Regions from separate parts of the Marinomonas maritima genome, predicted to be linked through region 1. Evidence: riboswitches for the same ligand, from Rfam matches in the RefSeq annotation. Region 1 holds a riboswitch; the other holds the start of a gene.
What was found. Region 1 has a riboswitch for thiamine pyrophosphate ahead of thiB (thiamine ABC transporter substrate binding subunit). Riboswitches for the same ligand answer to the same signal wherever they lie in the genome.

Region 1 (7,895 bases):
AATACTTACCTGTAACAAGGATAGAAAACTCGCTTTATTCAAATCAAAATCAAATCTTAACGCCTGATAAATAGCCACTTCTAAGGTACTAGACTTAGGACCACCGCCCAAACTTAACACCACGGCAAAGCTGGAAAAGCACAGCATAAAGATCAGTACAAACGCACCCGGCAGTACTTTTTTCATATAATGCCATTCGATCAAACGAAATGCCGACCAGCGAGAAAAACCTAACTGAGAAGCTTGGCGCCACTGACCGGAGGGAATCAAACCATAGCCTTGTAGCAGCAAACGCACCGCCAAAGGCATATTAAAAAACACATGGGCCAATAAAATACCCACCAACCCATACAAAGGAATTTGCACGCCAAACAATTGGCTCAACCATCCGGTACGACCGTAAACCACCACCAAACCTAAAATAGCCACAATGGTCGGTACCACCATAGACACAGCAAAAAGCTGCAACAAAATGGCTCGACCACGAAACTGGCGATGAATAAGACAAGAAGCAACAGGAATAGCAATCAACAGACTAATACCACTGCTCAGCAAGGCCTGCCACAAAGAAAAACGTACCACACGCCACAAGTAGGGGTCATATAAATACTCAGACCAACTACTGATGTCACTATAACGTAAAAGAGCCGCCAAACTGGCCGCTCCCATGAATAAGAAAAAACCCACTCCCAGTAACGCCGGTAGTAGGCCTTTAACAGCGCTAAAAAAAAGCAATCGAACCTAACTTATCGTGTTGTGGCATTCAGCCACTCATTCACCCAAGCCTTGCGATTGGTAGCCACATCGCCAGCTGGTAAAGTAAGCACCTTAGTAGGTTGTAATGCGCTATCAAACGCCGCTGGCAACGCCTCATTTAACTTAACAACAGGCAACATCCAGTTACCAGTCGCCACCGTTGATTGAAATCCAGGCTCCAGAATAAACTGCATGAAACGTTTCGCCAATTCAGGATTAGGCGCACTTTTCATCATGGCTGCCACTTCAATCTGTGGATAAAGCCCTTCACTGGCCTGCGCCGCTTTATACTTCGTGACGCCTTCCGCGACGATATGATAAGCCGGAGATGTGGTGTAACTCAGCACGACATCAGCCTCCCCTTTTAAGAACAAACCATACGCATCTGACCAGCTCTTCGTCACAGTAACGGTATGACTTGCTAACCGACCCCACGCCGCTGCGGCGTCATCGCCGTAGACCGATTTCATCCATAACAACAAACCTAAACCCGGCGTGCTGGTTCTAGGGTCTTGATAAATCACTCGTAGGTTTTGATTATCAACAATGTCTTTAAGGCTTGTAGGGGGATTTTTTAATATTTCAGAGTTATAAACAAAGGCAAAGTTGCCCTGATCAAATGGTACGAACACGTTATCCTTCCAACCACCAGCAATGGTCACAGCAGACGTGTTAACATCATGTTCAGCAAGCAAACCACTCTTTTTCGCCGCTTCCATTAAGTTCAGATCTAGACCTAACAACACATCAGCCTGAGAAGACTTCCCTTCAAATTGAGCTCGAGACAAAATACCAACAGACGAATCCAGTGCCACGAAATTCAGCTCACAACCGCATTCTTTCTCAAAGTTGGCTTTTATTTTTGGGCCTGGACCCCAGTCAGAGGCAAAAGCGTCATACGTATAAACATTAAGCGTTTCTGCCGCCAACGTAGCAGAAGAAAATGCCACGCCTAAGGTTGCACTTAACGTCATTAAGGAAGTGGTGAGAAGGGTACTAAAGGAAAGTTTTTTCAAGGTGTCGCTCCTAACAATAAGTGAGCGGCGTACAGGGAAATGGCAAGGTACGCTTATCAAGAGTACTGCTTTCAATCTACGATATTACTGTAGCGAAACTTGCTATCTCGATTCCTACGCCAGCATAATCTGGATCAGGTTCGGTGGGTTAGCGATTAATTCGCTTCTCAGCTTCTGTCTTCTTAATATAAGACAAAGCACCCCATGAGATAATGTACCTTCATTGTAAAGAGTCCCTCAGCGGAAGTCTATTTCCGCAAGAACCCGAGTCACTGCACCTTGATTCTTCTCAGCAAAACGCAACGCTATTTGCCCTAGCCGATATCGCTGAGAAGATTGACCAGCAAGAGTAACAATAGCACGTTGTAATTGCGCTTCATCCTGACATTGCACGGCGCCATTTACTTGCAACAATTGATTCGTGATATCTAAGAAATTAAAGGTATGAGGCCCAACAAGAATCGCTTTACCCAGTAATGCAGGCTCGATGGGATTATGCCCACCGCGCTTAATCAAACTCCCACCAACAAAAGCGACATCACAAGCTTGATAATAATTCATCATTTCGCCCATAGAATCCCCAATCACCACATCAAAATCACACCATTGATCTGGTGGCGTTTGACTGCGTAGCGCAACTCGCTCAAAAGACTGCTTCGCCGAAGCATAAACCGCACCAAAGCGTTCAGGGTGACGAGGAACCAATATTAATAAAGCGTCTGGATACTTTGGTAAAAGCGCCTTATGTATACGCAATAACATGTCGTCTTCGCCATGATGAGTACTTCCCCCCACCCAGACAAAACGCGAACCAAGCTGTCGACGCCAATTAGCCTGTAAAACCTCAGGAGCAACCGCGAGGTCAAATTTAATACTTCCGGTAACCAATACTTTTTTCGCACCAAGCGCCTCAAAACGAGCGGCATCCGCTTGCGCATGGGCTAAAAAACTATCAGGGAATTTAAATAAAGGGCGAGAAACAAGAGAGAGTTTTTTATAGCGCTGAAAGGAACGATCGCTCAAACGGGCATTCACGACATCGATACGTAAACCACACCGCTTAGCGTGTTTTAATAGATTGGGCCAAAGCTCTGTTTCAATAATCAATAGATGTTTGCAGTCCAGTTTCTTCAGCGCCCTGCTAACACTGCTGCTCCAGTCCATCGGCAAATATCTATGCTCAGCAAAAGGAAACTCTTTGCCTACTTGCTCTGCGCCTGTTGGCGTCATGGTGGTAATTAAAAGACGGCTCGCAGGGAATTTTTCTCGCCATTGGAGTACCAGTGGTCGAGCCGCAAGAACTTCTCCGACCGAGGCACAGTGAATCCAAAGGTCAGCCTCAACCGCAGGCCAAAAGCCCAAAGCCTCTTGCGCTCGATAATGTGAGTACGTTTTTTTAAATCGTCGAATTTTTAATAAAATTAACGGCGTAAATAAAACCAATAACGCTTGATACAGCCACATAATTAAGCCGGCGTTTCGCTAAATTGTTGATTATGAAGTTGCGCATAAGCCCCGTTCATCGCCAGCAACTCGCTGTGTGAGCCTTGCTCAATAATCTCACCATGATCAACCACGGCAATGATGTCGGCATTTTCTATGGTCGATAAGCGGTGGGCAATAGCAATGGTTGTTCGATTCGCCATTAAACCATCCAATGCAACCTGAATAGCTCGCTCTGATTCGGTATCCAACGCAGACGTTGCTTCGTCCAGAATTAAAATAGGCGCGTTTTTTAAAATGGCTCTCGCAATAGCTATACGCTGACGCTGACCACCCGATAAAAGCACACCATTTTCACCAACCATGGTGTCTAGTCCATGGTCAAGCTCTTGAATAAAGTCCCAAGCATTCGCTGCTTTAGCCGCTTCAATAACCTCTTTATCACTGGTGTCACGCAAAAAACCGTATGCGATATTGTCCCGAATTGTACCATTAAAGAGCACAACCTGTTGATTTACCAAGGCTATATTAGAGCGCAGCTCTGTCAGTTTATAATCATTGAGGAAAACACCATCAATGTTTAATTGACCATCATCAAAGTCGTAAAAACGAGGAATCAAATTTGCCATAGTGGATTTACCACTACCAGAACGTCCAACCAGTGCTAAGGTTTTCCCAGCAGGTAAGGACAAAGTGATATTTTTCAGCGCCAATTTATCCGCACCGGGATATTTAAATGACATAGAACGCCACTCAATATTTCCTTTCAAACGTGCCGCTGGTGTTTGCCCCTTATCCACTTCTTCCGGTAAATCTAAGAAGTCAAAAATGCTGTAAGACGCGGCAATGCCTTTTTGCAAAATACTGTTCACATCGGTTAACTGGCGAATAGGCTTACCTAACATCCCTGCCGCAGTAAGAAAGGCAATAAAGTCGCCAGGAGACATATGAGAACTAATCGTTGGGCTCAAAGCAAACCATACTAAAATGGCCATCATTATTGCTAAGATAAACTGAACAATAGGAATATTTAGCGACTTAGTCATTTCCATTTTCAGCTGGGAACGGCGATTTTCATTTGCCGCGCCACGAAATCGCTCGATTTCATATTCACTGCCACCAAATATTTTAACAACTTCGTGCCCTTTAATGGCTTCAGAAGCGACATCTGTAACGCCACCCATCGCATTTTGAATGCGAGTGCTCAATTTACGAAAACGCTTAGAAGCATAAGAAACAACCAAGCCAATGAGAGGAACAACCAACAGAAACAACAAAGACAAACGCCAGTTCATGTAAATCATGTAACTCAATAAACCAACGACCGTTAAACCTTCTCGTAGCAGCACTCGTATTGCCTGAGTAATAGAACCAATTACTTGCTCCGTGTCATACGTCAGTTTGGCCAATAAGCGACCAGTAGGAATAGAGTGGTAATAATTAGAAGGAAGAAGCACCAATTTATTAAACATACTGGTGCGTAAATCGAATACGACATTATTCGCTACTTTCGCCATAAAGTAGTTACCCAAGAATGTCCCTACACCTCGAGCAATAAAAACCCCTAAAATTGCCAAAGGAATCATTAATCGGCTATCAGAAATATTCCCTGCGGAGACAACATCCACAATATGCTTTAACAAAGCCGCTAGAGCAGGCTCCATCGCGGCATAAATAACGTAACCCAAAATACTTAGCAGCAAATACACCCAAGAAGAACGAACATAGCTGAGTAAGCGCAGGTAAACCTTCATGCCGGAAACGGGTATTATTGGTGTTTCAGTTTCAGCCTCAATATTTTCTTTATCTTGCATTTACAGATTCGCTTTTTCGATAATAGCTGTGGTTGAATAACCATCTACAAAAGTCAGAACTTTCACTTCGCCGCCATGAGCCAATACATGATCAGCGCCAACAATTGTCTCTATGGTATAGTCTCCGCCTTTAACCAGTACATCTGGCGTTAGGAATTCAATTATTTCTTTTGGTGTGTCTTCATCAAACCAAGTAACCCAATCAATCGCTCCCACCCCTTCAAGTACAGACATGCGGTGAACCAAATGATTTATCGGGCGTTTTTCCCCTTTGAGGCGCTTCACTGATGCATCGGTATTGACCGCAACAATCAATCTATCTCCAAGCGCTTTAGCCTGTTTCATGTAAGCGATGTGTCCAGGGTGAAGAATATCGAAACAACCGTTTGTAAAAACAATTTTTTCACCGTTCATTTGCGCCAACTTAATTTGTGCGAGCAAGTCATCAGGTGAAAGCACGCCAAAATTCGATGTGTGCGAACGCTGAAACATGATGGCCTCTAATCGCTCAGCACTGATAGATGCCGTGCCTAATTTCCCAACCACATAACCCGCTGCCTGATTAGCGTATTCGACTGCATCTATAAAGCGTTTACTGGTAACATAAACAGCCGTTAAAACCGCCACAACGGTGTCGCCAGCGCCAGTAACATCAAAGACTTCTTTTGCAGCCGTCGCCAATGAAAAAGGCGGTTTGTCATCACTCAGTAAAATCAAGCCATCTTCACCACGAGTCACGAGCAAGGCCTTCCAGCCAAACTGCTTACGAAGCGCTGTCGCTTTCTCTTCTAACTCTTTCGTTGAGCTGCATTTACCCACAATCGTTTCGAACTCAAGTAGGTTTGGTTTAACCAACGTAGCTCCTCGATAAATCGAAAAATCATTGCCTTTTGGGTCAACAAAACTAGGGACATTCGCTGTATTTGATAAGGCAATAAGAGTCTGAACATCGGCAAGACACCCTTTTGCATAATCTGAAAAAATAACCGCATCCGATTCAGGCAGGCACTCTTCTACAACACTTGCTAGCGCCTCATTCTGAGAAAGACTGTCTTCGCGCTCTTCAAAATCCAAACGGATAAGTTGTTGATGGCGGCTCATCACTCGCAACTTTGTAATCGTTGGCAGATTTTCAGAACGAACAAATCGGCACGTAACGCCCACTTCTTCCAAGCAACGCGCTAAAATATCCGCATTTTCATCATTACCGACCACACCAACCAGTGTCACCGACACGCCTAACTTGGCTAAACCAAGTGCAACGTTCGCAGCCCCACCAGGGCGATCTTCAATATTGGACACTTTCACCACTTGAACGGGTGCTTCAGGAGAAATACGAGAGGTGCCACCATGCCAGTAGCGATCTAACATTACGTCCCCAACGACGAGGATGTGTTTGTCTTTAAAATTCAGATACGAAGAGTTCATAGGCACATAATAATCGATTTTTAGAGTCGCTCATCTTATCATACTCCCTCACCAAGTTGGACATACCTAAAACATACGAAATAAGGCTTTTATACTATGCTGAATTCCGCTCTATTATCTAGCCAATCATTCTTATTTGATGAGCTACTAAGCAACTGGTCGCTTTATGGCATCAATCAAGAACAAGGCTTTAGCTATGAAAGTATGACTCACGACTGGACAAAAAACTCAGTGGGACGAATTCGCCTACTTACTCAATGCCGACAACTCTATACCTTTAGCCATGCATGCCAGATAAAAAACACACCCAAATGGCAAACAACATTAACACCACTTTTCGACTTCATCACCTCGCATTACTTCCTTGATGAACGCTGGATTTTTTCGTTAAACGACGACCTTTCTGTAAAAGACAAACAGTCTGATGCGTATGCTCTCGCCTTTGTTTTATTAGCGTTTAGTCACTACTATCAAGTAACAAAAGATGATCGCGCTCTTCAATATATGAAAAAAACACACCTTTTTTTGCTAGAAAACATGCAAGCAGAGTCTGGTGGTTTTTATGAGGCGCACCCTGTCGACACCAACCAAATTCGCCGACAGAACCCACACATGCACTTGCTAGAAGGCTATATTGCAGCCTTTAACACTACGCAAGATAGCGATTATAAAGACACGATTAAATCGCTTCTCTCGTTGTCTATTCAACACTTCTATCACAAAGACACAAAAACACTGCGTGAATTTTTTAGCTCAGATTGGCATCTTCATCCTGACACGGGTAATCAAGTAGAACCAGGCCATCACTTCGAGTGGGTATGGTTACTTTATCAGGCTAATAAAATACTACCCAACTCCGACTATACCGAGTTAGCTCAGCAATTATGGTTAACGGCCACTCGTCACGGATTCGCAAACAATGGGGGTATTTATAACCAAATAGACGGCAACAACTACCAACCCATTGATAGAGAAAAACGCGTCTGGCCGATCACAGAATACCTTAAAGCAATAACCGTCATCCCTATTGGCAAAGAAGAAAAAATAGACCACTTAGAGAAGGCTCTCGACTTTACTCAGCAACACTATTTTTTAAAAAATGGTCGATGGAATGAGTATCTCAACGAAGACAATACACCAAAAGACTTTCCGCTCCCCGGAACCAGCAGCTATCATATTTTTCTCGGCCTAACAGAAGTGGTAGCATGGGCAAAAGCGAACAATGGTTTTCAGGATTATGCTTAAGTTTGGCTTACTGATCATCTTAGGCAAAACCTCAAAAGACAACGCCTCCCACATTAGGATAAATGTATTATGTATATAGTTACTGGCGGTGCCGGATTTATTGGCAGCAACATCATCAAAGCGTTAAATAAAAAAGGCATCAAAGATATCCTTTTAGTTGACGATTTAACGGATGGAAAAAAGTGCCTTAATC
Region 2 (7,895 bases), on a different contig from region 1:
CATACTGTTACCTTTTGCTTTTCACTTTTAACGTCAGCTTCTAAGTTCTGATTTCCAGTTTCTATTTCCTAAAAAGTCGCGAACGACTTATTGAAAACTCGGCACGTAGTCTTTGGCTTTTGGTAACGTGCTAATGATTTTTTGGTCATACATAAATTGGGCATAGTCGTCATAACGTTTCAAGTCTACCGCTGAAGGACGCAACGCAAAACGCGTCAACGTTGCTTTCCAAGCCAATTCATTTAGTTCGTTGTTTAAAGTGTCTGGTTTGTACGCTACAAACTCGTTCCATGACGCTTGCGGATGATTAACGATGTAGATCGTGGCTTGCTCGATCGCTTTATTGAAGCCTTGAATCGCCATTTTGTCGTAGCTGTTCGCATTGGCAACAAAGACCAGTTCATCATAAACAGGCACGCCGTGTTCTTCTGGGAAAAAGGCTTTTGCTTCTATGCCTTCTAACGCCAATTGATTGGCTTCAAAGTTACGGAAACCACCCCATGTTGCATCCACTTTTCCTGACGCAAGAGACGTCGACAGTGCCCAACCGATATTAATGATTTGTACATCTTCATATTTCACACCGTGTGTTTTCAACATGGTGCCGACAATCGCTTCTTCGTTACCGGCCACAGAGATACCGATTTTTTTACCCTTCAAGTCAGCGATGCCATCGATGGTGTTATTGTCCAGTACGGTAAGCGTGTTCAATGGTGTTGCGATCAAGGTTGCTGCACGAATCAGCGGCAAACCAGCGGCCACATCCATGGTTAAATTAGGTTGGTAAGATACGGCTAAATCGACATTACCCGCGGCCACTAGCTTCGCTGGCGTGCTTGGATCAGAGGGCTCTTGAATTTCCACCTCAAGACCTTGGTCCTTAAAATAACCTCGCTGCTTGGCAATCACGATAGGGCCATGATTTGGGTTTACAAACCAATCTAACATCAAGGTGAGTTTTTTCTCTTCTGCTTGTGCTTGTCCAGTGACAGACAACAAAGACGCAGCAAGTACGATACTGCTTAATAGCATTTTTTTATTCATTACTTTTCCTTTCCTTTTAGTAGGCATTTTTATGAGTAATCGTTTTTTGTTCATAACACGTGTCGAAATATTTGAATGCGCGGCGTTTACGAAACACCCCACGGAATGAATTTTTTTAATAACCTATCGGTGACAAAATAAAGTGAGACGGACAGTAAAGATAAAATAAGCAACGCCGCGAACATCTCGTCAATCATCATCCGCGCATTGGCTTGCAACATTAGATAACCCAAACCTTCGCTAGAACCCACCCATTCCCCTGCTACTGCGCCTATAGGCGCAATCACCACGGCGACACGAATTCCAGACGCCAGCGTGGGTAAAGACGCGGGAAATTGAATATGACGGAGTCTCTGCCATTTTGTAGCCCCCATGGTTTTGACAAGATCGAGATAACCCAACGGCGTATTACGTAAACCGTCGTAGCAACAGGTGGTGACAGGAAAAAAAATGATGATCGCGGCCATCACAATTTTGGAGGCAATCCCATAGCCCAACCAAATCATCAACAGTGGCGCAATGGCAAAAACCGGAATCGCCTGACTCGCAATTAGAATAGGCAGTAACCAGCGTTTTATCGGCTTAAACAACAACATTTGTAAGGCGAAAAACAGCCCCATAAACAGACCTAAAAATAAGCCGAGTACTATTTCTGCCCCCGTCACCAGCGTATGCTTAAAAAGAACCTCTCGCCGTTGCAGTAACTTTTCGAAGACGTCTAAAGGTGCCGGCAAAATAAACGTAGGCATAGCAAAAACAACCACGACGGCTTGCCACAATCCCAAAATAACGACAAAGCTCACCACAATACGAAGCGCAGAATGCAGACTCGCATTCCTATTTTCTTTTTGATGTGGTTTAGAAACAGTACGAATAAGATCATCCATCATCATGCTCCAAACACGCCATTATTCGCTGCTGAAGCTGAGCTCCCTCGGCATCGAATGTGCGTGGTGTAGAAGACTCAAGCGTCGTTAAGAACGCCGCCGTGCTGGGATTTCCTTGCATGATGTAGATATGGTGAGCAAGGCGAATCGCCTCTTGTGGATCGTGGGTAATTAAAACAACGGTTTTGTCTTGCAGTAGGGTGCAAGCTAGATCTTGCAATCGATAGCGTGTCACCGCATCCAATGCAGAAAATGGTTCGTCCATTAAGACAACCGGTTTGTTCTGCATCAAGGTTCTTGCCAAGGCGACACGTTGACGCATGCCACCCGATAGCTGTTGAGGTAAACGATTGGCATGATCGGCAAGCCCCACTTTTTCCAGCAACGTCAATGCTTGTACTTTTTGATCATAAGCGACGAAGTCTCCCCGAGCTCCGAATTTAGAGCTTAACAAGACGTTGTCTAATACCGACAACCACGGCATCAATAAATCTTGCTGCGCCATGTAAGCAATTTGATCTTTCAGCGCACGGTTCGCTGGTTCAATTTTTAACTCGCCAGACCACTCTATTTGTTGATCAAGCAAACCGGCAAGATAACGTAACAACGAGGTTTTTCCACAACCACTACGCCCCAAAACACACGTCCACTGCCCTGCTGGCATGGTCATATTAAGATGGTTTAACGTAGGCGTTTTACTATCGAGATACCGTAAACAACCTTGAGCAATCGTTATCTTAATCGAAGGTTGTGGGACTGGAAAAGCCGCCACATTAGCGGACATTGGCGTGGCCATTAAAAAAATGGTTTACCGGTCCGTGACCACGACCTATCTGCAATTCATCTGCGTGCTCGATTGCTTGAGTAATGTATTTTTTGCCTAACTGAACCGCTTGCAGCAAGTCATTACCTTGCGCCAAATACGAGGCAATCGCTGAAGATAATGTACAGCCTGTGCCATGCGTATTGCGAGTCTGAATACGTGGTGAGGTTAAGACCTCAAGGCGATCGTTAAAGATCAGAAAGTCAGTACTGTTTTCGTCTTCTTCCAAATGCCCACCTTTCAACAGCACGGTTTTCATTTTCAACTGACGCAGTTTGTCGACCATTAACGACATGGATGCTTCATCGGTTGGCACAAGAGAGCCCGTTAATGCAGCGGCTTCAGGAAGGTTGGGGGTAATGAGATCAGCCAAGGGAAGTAATTCGGATTTGAGCGTATTAATGGACGTCATTTTTAGCAAAAGATCCCCACTGGTCGCCACCATGACAGGATCAACCACTAGAAATTTAGGGCGATATTGCTTGAGCTTTGCCGCAACTAATTTGATTGTGTCGCAGTCTGCCAACATCCCTACTTTGACCGCGATGATATTCAGATCAGAAAATACCGCATCAAGTTGTTTTTCAATGTGCTCAAGAGGGATAGGGAAAATGGCAGAAACGCCGAGTGTATTTTGAGCGGTAATCGCGGTAATCACCGAACAGGCGTAACTTCCTGTCGCAGACATGGCTTTAATATCGGCTTGGATGCCCGCTCCGCCGCCACTGTCAGAACCGGCGATTGTTAAAACGATGGGCGTGTTAGATGTACTTTTAGACACATGAGCAGAAGGGGTTGTGATATCACTCGGCATATAAAGCTCCAAGAACGGGCGTTCTGGAACTAAATCAAGTTACATTAAGATAGGAGTAGAATCACCAATCATCAATAACAAGATGTATAGTTCCCTACGCCAGTATTAACTGAATCAGGTTCAACGGGTCTGCAAATATGCAATCTCAGCCTTAACGGCCCCCCGACTATAGGCGGCAATACTAACAAGATTCATCGAAAGCGCAACAAAGGATAATTTAAGTTAGACAAAGAACCAGACAGTAAAGCGGTATGATGACACTAACTTGTCGCCGTAATTTGCACCGTACGCTTGTTGTCTTTGATCAAGCTCACACCAGCAAGCGCCACCACACCTAGTACCAACCAAGACCCCATGATGACACCCGTCCAGCCATTGGCTTGCCAGAACGGATCGAGATAAAAACCACCCATACTGGCGCCTAAATAATAAAATACTAAATACAAAGAAGACGCACTGGCTTTGGCGTGTTTCGCGTTTCGACTCACGTAGCTACTGGCCGTCGAATGGCTTAAAAAGAAGCCAAAACTATTAATGAGTAAGCCGATAATAATGGCCATTAAAGAACCTCCCAGTGTCACTAAAGAACCAAACATAAAAATGCAGGTGCCTAATACTATAATGTTAGGTTGGCTCCAACGTTTCGCAAGCTTCCCCGATATGGCCGACCCTAAGGTGCCAGACAAATACGTTAAAAATAGCAGGCCGACGTATTTTGCCGTTAAGTTATAAGGTGCCGCTTCCAGTACGAAGGTGACATAACTGTATTGATTGATAAAAATAAAGAAGCTAAACCCACCAATTAAATAGCAGGTTAGCAAACGGCGATTCTGTAGATGATCCTTCATATTCATCAAGATATGACCGACTCGCAAAGGCTTGGGCTCAAAGTGTTGTGATTTAGGCAATAAAAAGAAAAAAGCCAACAAACAAACCAAACTAATAGCGCTCATCACCCCAAACGTTGCAGAACGCCCTAACCACTCACCGACAAAGCCACCAATAAGACGACCACCAATGCCGCCTAACGTGTTGCCACTGATGTATAAACCGACGGCGACCATCAAGGCTTCTGGCGTATATTCATCCCCCAAGTACGCCACTGCAATAGCAGGCAAACCCGCCAAGAAGAATCCCTGCAAGGCTCGCAATGCCAGTAGAGACTCATAGCTTTGCACCAAGGACAAGAAGAAGGTCGTTAACGTAATGCCCACCATGGTCATCACCATGATGCCTTTTCGGCCTAACGCGTCTGATATTGGCCCATAAAAGAGTAACGATATCCCTAAAGTCAGCGTCGTTATCGTAAAGCTGGCACTGGCCTGAAGCGGACTAATCGAAAACTCGTTCGCTATCATAGGCAACAAAGGCTGAGTGACGTACACATTGGCAAAGACCATAAAAGAGCCGATCACTAAGGCTAAGGTTCCTCGCCAAAAAACCGAGCTATTCACTTCAATCACAACAAAACTCCAGTATCAACATCGCGAAAATCGCCCCAACAAGGCAAATATTATTGGCACACTATACGCCCAGCCAATTTATCAATAAAATATATCTACCTTATCCAATTCATAAGAATTATTGATGGACATTAAGCCACTACGTTATTTCATTGCCATTGCTAAAACTCAGAGCTTTACACAAGCCGCTCAGCAGCTTGGTGTCGCTCAGCCTGCCGTCAGTATGGCAATCAAAAAGTTAGAGTTGGATTTAGGTTTAACCCTAATCCACCGAGCAGACCGAAATATCGGTCTGACGGATGAAGGCAAAAAATTGCTTTTGCACGCCGAAAAAATCATCCAAGCAACCGACGACGCATTACTCGAAATGAGCGAGCTAAAAGGCCTGAGTCAAGGTGAAGTTCGTGTGGGCATTCCCAGCATGTTGGGGTCTTACTATTTCCCACCCATTCTCATGGCATTCCGACACCGCTATCCGACAATCATGTTAAAAGTCATTGAAGGTGGAACTTGGCAGCTGCAAAAAATGCTCGAAAATGGTGAGTTAGATTTAAGCGTTATTGTCGCTGAAACCTTACCGGACAGCCTGCAAACCCAAGCATTGATTAGAGAAGAAATGTTAGTGACCGTCGCGACCGATCATCCGTTTAGTCAACTAGAGCGAGTCTCGCCTGACGCTTTTTTCGAAGAAGAATTGGTCATGTTTAAAGAAGGGTATTTTCATCGACGAATTGTCGACAAGCTAGCCAAAGCCTGTAAAAAAACGCCTAACATTGGCTTTGAAACCAACCTCATTCCGCTCATTAAATCCATCACTCAACAAGGCTTTGGCATTTCCACGCTACTCGCTATGGTAATAGAGGAAGACGACCAACTGATCACACGCTCCTTTGATCCACCCATCTGGTTAGACCTTGGAATCGCATGGCGAAAAGACAGTTACCTTTCTAAAGCTAACCGCGCTTTTCTCGACTTTGTTAGTGAACATGGATGCGAATCCGCCAATCCACAGCAAAGGTAAGCCTAGTCGAGTGACAATATCTGTCCCTCAACAGGCTTGATAACACTAAAACAGGCGTTTTATACGTTATTAATGCCAATTAAATCTCACCCCTAAAAATCCGAAAGAATACATAAACACCTGATTTAAAAGAAATTAAATAAATCCCAAAAAATCGAACCCTATTCTGCGTCTAAATCCTTGTACTGTCTGCCTTAAAAAATCACCAAAGCTTCACTAGACTAATCTTTACACAGATAGCCATTCGGTATTAAAGTCGGTAGGCATATTTTTGGTGATCCCATCTCTATGCACCATGCTACCGACACAATCGATAGACATAACAATAAAAATGAGAAGGTCAACTATGAGTGATAATCGCAAGACAGATGCGCCGATCGTGCATTGCCCTGTATTTTCTGATAGCTCATCTCTTACTATACCGACTTTGCGTATACTAAAAGACGATGGCACGCTTTACCCTGATGCCGCTATGCCAGATATTGATCAAACACTGGCACTAAAAATCTACGATACCTTTCTATTTATCCGCGCCCTTGATGAGCGCATGCTCGCCTCACAACGTCAGGGCCGCATCAGCTTTTACATGACAGAAACTGGTGAAGAAGCCGCCGATATTGGCAGCGCCGCGGCGTTGGTGGACGACGATATGATCATGGCGCAATACCGCGAACAAGGGTCACTGGCCTTTCGTGGTTTTACACCCGATCAGTTTATGAACCAGATTTTTTCCAATGAAAAGGATTTAGGCAAAGGGCGACAAATGCCGATTCATTATGGTTCTAATGCACTCCACTACATGACCATTTCCTCGCCCTTAGCCACACAATTACCTCAAGCCACTGGTTATGCCTTTGCCTTAAAAGCCCAACAAAAAAACAACTGTGTGATCTGTTATTTCGGTGAAGGCGCCGCCTCTGAAGGGGATTTCCATGCGGCGTTAAACATGGCGGGAGTTTTCAAAGTGCCGCTTATTTTCTTCTGTCGCAACAATGGTTACGCCATTTCCACACCCGCCCATGAGCAATACGCAGGCGACGGCATTGCGCCAAGAGGCGTTGCCTATGGCTTAAAAACCATTCGTGTTGATGGCAACGATGTGTTGGCCGTACTCAAAGCCACCCAAGAAGCCCGTAAGCTTGCCGTGGAACATCACCAACCGGTATTGATCGAAGCCATGACCTATCGCCTTGGGGCGCATTCCAGCTCAGACGACCCAAGCGGTTATCGTAATAAATCCGAAGAAGACACTTGGCGGGCAAAATGCCCAGTGTCCCGTATGAAGCATTGGCTGATACTGCAAGGCTGGTGGGATGAAAGCCAAGAAGAAACCCGCCAACAGCATCACCGCCAAACCGTGGTAGACGCAATGAAACGCGCCGAAAAAGTACCCGCGCCACCGTTGGAAGATTTGTTTAATGATGTCTATGAAAGCCAACCTTGGCACTTACAAGAACAACAGGCCGCCCTAGAACAACATATCCGTAAATACCCGGACGCCTACAAAAAAACAGCATGGAGGTTTGGCAATGAGTAAGATGAATCTATTACAAGCCATTAATAGCGCGTTAGACATTGCCATGACAACAGACCCAAGCGCCCTTTGTTTCGGCGAAGATGTGGGGCATTTTGGCGGCGTTTTTCGCGCCACCAGCCAACTGCAAGACAAACATGGCGTCCAACGCTGTTTTAATACCCCATTAACCGAGCAAGGCATTATTGGTTTTGCCAATGGTGTTGCCGCGCAAGGTATGACGGCCATTGCCGAAATACAATTTGCCGATTACATTTTTCCGGCCTTCGATCAAATCGTCAATGAAGCCGCCAAGTTCCGTTATCGTTC

Region 2: another riboswitch for thiamine pyrophosphate. It lies ahead of thiD (bifunctional hydroxymethylpyrimidine kinase/phosphomethylpyrimidine kinase); the one in region 1 lies ahead of thiB (thiamine ABC transporter substrate binding subunit).

What each region holds. Positions count from the first base shown of each region.
Region 1 covers NZ_JAMZEG020000003.1:152,776-160,670, forward strand. Annotated here, with positions in the region: gene thiP (thiamine/thiamine pyrophosphate ABC transporter permease) at 1-735, opposite strand, end outside; gene thiB (thiamine ABC transporter substrate binding subunit) at 747-1,772, opposite strand; TPP riboswitch at 1,866-1,987, opposite strand; gene M3I01_RS12830 (3-deoxy-D-manno-octulosonic acid transferase) at 2,010-3,236, opposite strand; gene msbA (lipid A export permease/ATP-binding protein MsbA) at 3,239-5,029, opposite strand; gene hldE (bifunctional D-glycero-beta-D-manno-heptose-7-phosphate kinase/D-glycero-beta-D-manno-heptose 1-phosphate adenylyltransferase HldE) at 5,030-6,457, opposite strand; gene M3I01_RS12845 (AGE family epimerase/isomerase) at 6,554-7,702, shown strand; gene rfaD (ADP-glyceromanno-heptose 6-epimerase) at 7,772-7,895, shown strand, end outside.
Region 2 covers NZ_JAMZEG020000001.1:932,051-939,945, reverse strand. Annotated here, with positions in the region: gene thiM (hydroxyethylthiazole kinase) at 1-3, opposite strand, end outside; gene M3I01_RS04535 (ABC transporter substrate-binding protein) at 88-1,044, opposite strand; gene M3I01_RS04530 (ABC transporter permease) at 1,131-1,937, opposite strand; gene M3I01_RS04525 (ABC transporter ATP-binding protein) at 1,924-2,715, opposite strand; gene thiD (bifunctional hydroxymethylpyrimidine kinase/phosphomethylpyrimidine kinase) at 2,705-3,568, opposite strand; TPP riboswitch at 3,643-3,743, opposite strand; gene M3I01_RS04515 (MFS transporter) at 3,829-5,031, opposite strand; gene M3I01_RS04510 (LysR family transcriptional regulator) at 5,156-6,052, shown strand; gene M3I01_RS04505 (thiamine pyrophosphate-dependent dehydrogenase E1 component subunit alpha) at 6,399-7,589, shown strand; gene M3I01_RS04500 (alpha-ketoacid dehydrogenase subunit beta) at 7,582-7,895, shown strand, end outside.